Regions from separate parts of the Brevibacillus aydinogluensis genome, predicted to be linked through region 2. Evidence: riboswitches for the same ligand, from Rfam matches in the RefSeq annotation. Region 2 holds a riboswitch; the other holds the start of a gene.
The links. Region 2 has a riboswitch for S-adenosylmethionine ahead of mtnK (S-methyl-5-thioribose kinase). Riboswitches for the same ligand answer to the same signal wherever they lie in the genome.
Positions count from the first base shown of each region.

Region 1: another riboswitch for S-adenosylmethionine. It lies ahead of Q7F15_RS06345 (aminotransferase class I/II-fold pyridoxal phosphate-dependent enzyme); the one in region 2 lies ahead of mtnK (S-methyl-5-thioribose kinase).

Region 1 is NZ_OY569118.1:1,290,144-1,292,534, forward strand. It holds gene Q7F15_RS06335 (DUF5665 domain-containing protein) at 1-99, opposite strand, end outside; gene Q7F15_RS06340 (pyridoxamine 5'-phosphate oxidase family protein) at 250-708, shown strand; SAM riboswitch class I at 798-910, shown strand; gene Q7F15_RS06345 (aminotransferase class I/II-fold pyridoxal phosphate-dependent enzyme) at 1,007-2,173, shown strand; gene Q7F15_RS06350 (trans-sulfuration enzyme family protein) at 2,170-2,391, shown strand, end outside.
Region 2 is NZ_OY569118.1:707,853-710,243, reverse strand. It holds gene mtnK (S-methyl-5-thioribose kinase) at 1-1,022, opposite strand, end outside; SAM riboswitch class I at 1,219-1,361, opposite strand; gene Q7F15_RS03375 (anti sigma factor C-terminal domain-containing protein) at 1,452-2,391, opposite strand, start outside.

The DNA of each region.
Region 1 (2,391 bases), 580 kb from region 2:
GATTTTGTCCATCCGTTCGTTCAGTTTGCGCACTTCCTGCAGCTCTGCCAGCAGCTTGTCGATCTTGGCCAGCAAGCGGTCGGTGGGGGATGGGGGCATGCGGCTCTCCTCCTGTCTTGCATTCGTTCCCGTTACGTATCAGTGTAGGAAAAAAACGGGTGAGAAGCAAGGTGTTGGACGGAAAGGTTTGCCTATCGCCAGGCGGGTAGGTACAATAGACGTACATTCCCTTTTCAAGGAGGCATCGGAATGGCTGAAACCGTTTCCCAAACGCTTTCGGAGGAACTGTTCGCGCTTTTGCAGCAGGAGCGTTTTGTCACACTCGGAACGATTGACCACGAGTCCGGCGCTCCGTCGCTCAGTTCCCTTTCCTGGACGTTTGCGCCGACGCCGCAGTTGATCCGTTTCGCCGTAGACAACCGCTCTCGTATTTTGGCCAACATTGCCAAGGAACCGCAGGTCGTGCTGCACTTGATCGGGGCCGGTTCCTCCTATGCCATCAACGGCAGGGCGACGATCAAGACGGAACGGATGGAGAATGTCCCGCTGAAGCTGGCGATGGTGGAAGTGGCCATCGAGGCCGTTCGCGACGTGATGTTCTACGGCTCCCGCATCTCGGTCGAGCCCCAATATGAAAAGACGTACGACAAAAAAGCGGCCAGCAAACTGGACAACCAGGTGATGACCGCATTGAAAAACGCAACGTGATCGGGTTACCAGCATAATGAAAAACAGGTTGACAGGTACTGCCGATTTCGGTAGTATAAGGTCAACCAATTGCAAATTGCATAGCAAACTTCTTATCCAGAGAGGCGGAGGGACTGGCCCGATGATGCCCGGCAACCAATCACCTGTACAAGGGGATACTGGTGCTAATTCCTGCAGAGTGTAACGCTCTGAAAGATGAGAAGGATTTGCTTACGTACGCGTAAACAAAGCCTTCTTTTCAGAGAAAAGAGGGCTTTTTTTAATGCCCTCGGTCATTTTGTTGGAGGGAGAGATCCATATGCATCTGGAGACAAAATTGGTGCAGGCGGGCGTCGCCAAAGACGAGCGGACCGGCGCAATCAGCTTTCCCGTTTACAACGCCACCGCGTATCGCCATCCCGCCCTCGGGCAGAGCACGGGGTACGATTACACGCGCACAGCCAACCCGACCCGGACCGTGCTGGAGCAGACGATTGCCGAAGCGGAAGGGGGAGACGCCGGGTTTGCCTGTGCTTCCGGCATGGCCGCGATACATACGGTCATGGGACTGTTCTCCCAGGGAGATCACCTGGTCGTATCGCTCGATCTGTACGGCGGGACGTACCGGTTGTTCGAGCAGGTGCTCTCACGTTACGGACTTCGCTTCAGCTATGTCGACCTGCGTGACGTGAAGAATCTGGAAGAAGCAATCTGCCCGGAGACGCGGGCTGTTTTTGTGGAAACGCCGACCAATCCCCTGATGCAGATCACCGACATCGCGGCGGTGGCAGAGGTGGCCAAGCGAAACGGGCTGTTGACCATTGTGGACAACACGTTCATGACGCCGTTCTGTCAGCGGCCGCTGGAGTTGGGGGCTGACCTGGTGCTGCACAGCGCGACCAAATACCTCGGCGGCCACAACGACGTCCTCGCTGGATTGATCGTCACAAAGGGTGAAGAGTTGTCCGAAAAAATCCGGTTTTTGCACAATTCGATCGGAGCGGTGCTGGGGCCGCAGGACTGTTGGCTGCTGCTGCGGGGGATGAAGACGCTGGCTCTGCGAATGGAACGCCATCAGACAAATGCCTTGGCGATTGTAAAGACATTGCGGGAACACCCTGCCGTGACGGACGTTTATTATCCCGGTTTGCCGGAGCATCCCGGTTATGAGGTGCAGTGCAGGCAGGCCAGCGGGTTCAGCGGGATGGTTTCGTTCCGCCTGCGCTCGGCTGAACAGGTGGCGCCGTTTCTGGAGAGCTTACGGATCATATCGTTTGCGGAAAGCCTGGGCGGCGTGGAGTCGCTGTGCACCTATCCGGCGACGCAGACGCATGCCGACATCCCGCAAGAGATTCGCGAGTACGTGGGCGTGTGCGACCGGCTGCTGCGGCTGTCGGTCGGGATCGAACATCCCGACGACCTGATCGCTGACGTGTGTCAGGCTCTGGATGCAAGTCTCTCACTGACGGGAGGGAGCGTACGATGAAGTTTGCCACCAAACTGCTGCACGGCACCAGTTGTATCGACCCGGTGACAGGGGCGGCCTCGGTGCCCATTTATCAGGCGTCCACCTTTCACCAGGCTGATCTGGACCGGCCCGTCGTTTACGATTACGCCCGTTCGGGCAATCCCACACGGCATGCGTTGGAAGAGGCAATCGCCGTTTTGGAGGGAGGCGAGCGCGGATTCGCCTTTGCTTCCGGT
Region 2 (2,391 bases):
TTACAGCCGGCAAAGCCTGCTGCGTCGCGGATCAGCCGCTGCACGTAGCCCTGCCAGAAGCCTTCGGTGTGGGCGCTCCGCTCTTTCGCCTGTTTGTGCCAGAGCTGGACGAACTGGGAGACAAACTCGTTCCAAACGTCTTCCACCGTTGCCAACAGATATTCTCGATAATCCTCCCGCTTTCCTGCGTCCGGCTGCAGACCGTGCTGGCCCGCGTAGTTCAGCAGCAGGTTGGCGATCACCGCGCCAATGTCGAAGCCGATCGGGCCGTAGTAGGCAAATTCAGGGTCGATTACCTTGACCGACGTCGGCGATACAAAGATGCTGCCGGTATGCAGGTCGCCGTGTATCAGCGCCTCCGCCCGGGTGAGAAAATCGTACTTGAGCTGCGCAATTTCCAGCTTCAGCTGCTTGTTGTTCCAGATCGCCTCCACCTCCCGCTTGATCAGCGGGTTGAAATTGTTGGTCGGCGCGTCTTCGTAAGGATCGGTAAAGACGAGGTCTTCCGTGATTTTGCACAATTCCGGATTTATGAATCTTCCGACAAGCGCTTTTTTGTCGTAGGGATGCGCCCCCAAGTCGGACGTGTAAAACAGCGTATGGGCGAGAAAGCGGCCGATCTGTTTGGCGAACAGCGGGTAGCGGTTGCCCTCGATCAAGCCTTTTCGCATAATCACGTGGTCGCTGACGTCTTCCATCACGGTCAGGGCCAGCTCCTCGTCGTAGTGATACACCTTCGGCACGAGATCCGGCACGTATTTGTGCTGGATGCGCAGCGCCTCGCTTTCGATTCGGGCGCGGTCCAGCGTGAGCGGCCAGGATTCACCCACTACGCGGGCGTAGGGCAGTGCCTGCTTGACGACGACGCTTTTGCCCGTCGCTTCCTCCCTGATGTGGAATACCAGGTTGAGATTGCCGTCACCAATCTCCCGGCTGGTCAGTTCCGCTTCCGGCGCAAACAGGTCCGGCAGTTGTTTTACGTACTGCACTGCTTCTTGTTCGCTCAATGCGCGATACGCCATGGTCCAATCCCCTCTCCTTTGACAGATTCTCTTGTCTTCACATTCACTTGTTTTTGCACTTTCGCTTTGTCTATGTTGGCGGCCGCCGGGCGGCGTGTGTGCTGCTGCCGCCTCCAGCCGGAGCATTCCGCACATACAAAAAACCTCTTTTCCCGAAGAAAAGAGGTCTGTTCATACGCGTCTGCGTGTCGTCTCCCCCTTATCTTCCAGAATACTTTTGTTTCTGCAGGAATTAGCACCGTGCATGCGCTGCACGTCTGTCGCCAGAATCGCTCGAACAGCGTCATGTCGGTTGCCGGGTTTCATCGGGCCAGTCCCTCCACCTTCTCTGGATAAGGTATCCAACGTATGCGGTTTTGACGTTTGTTTGAATCATACAACCCCGTCTTCTCGCTGTCAACACCCTTTTTTGGGCGAATTGTCCAGTCTTCACGGACTGGTTCGCTGGCCCGAAGCACTCGGCCGGTCCCAGTTCCACCAGTCGATCCGGCCCACGAAGGCAGCCGTGATCGACGGCTCCTGCCGCAGCTTTAGCAGTTCCTTGACAGGGCCCGTCACGACCGCCCCGTAGAGGCGCACACCGTTCTGCTGCAGGTAGCGGCAGCGTTCCTCGATACGCAGCCGGTTTCGGGCGGTCACAAGCCGCTCGCCAATGGCGTTCGTCAGCCGTTCCTGTCCCGCGAGATACTCCATTTCCGCCAGGTACGCCCGGGCGCGCCGCTCACCTTCGCCATGTGCCTGAATCGGTGCTTCGCCGTAATCGAGTTCTCTTTCCGCGTATCCCCACACGTCACCGGCCGACAGCAGCAGACTGCCTTCCGCCGCGTCCGGATGGTTTCGCTCCTGCCCCGTGTCCACGGCGAACCAGGTGGTATCCAAGTCGTAGCCGGAAAAAAGGGCGTAGTACTCATCATGGGTCAGCAGCCGGTCAAACGAGACGGCGAGCTGCGCCACCGTTCCCTCCGGCAGCTTTTCCAGCGTGTTCCAGGCAGGATTTCTGCGGATGGCGCTTTCTTCCCGATCGTCCGCTGACAACGGAAAGAGAAAAAAGAGCCGCTCTTTCCGCAAACCGTCGGTCCATGCCGGCTTCGCGGAAATGATCGAGAAGACGTGGCTGATCGAAAAGGTTCCGGCGTTCTGATCGTCTCTCCCCACCTGTTCACGCAGTTCCATGGTTATCTCCCCGTACAGAAATCCGATTTGCGAACCGCTGCTGCCCACCGTGAGCCCCGGCTGGGTAAAGTGCACCATGTCCCGGGCCACCCGGTAGGCGTCCTCGTACAAATACCAGCCGATCCACCCGTTGGTGAAGATCAGGACGGCCCCGACGAGAAGCGAGATGGCCACCGTGTAAGCCGCGTTGCCGAGC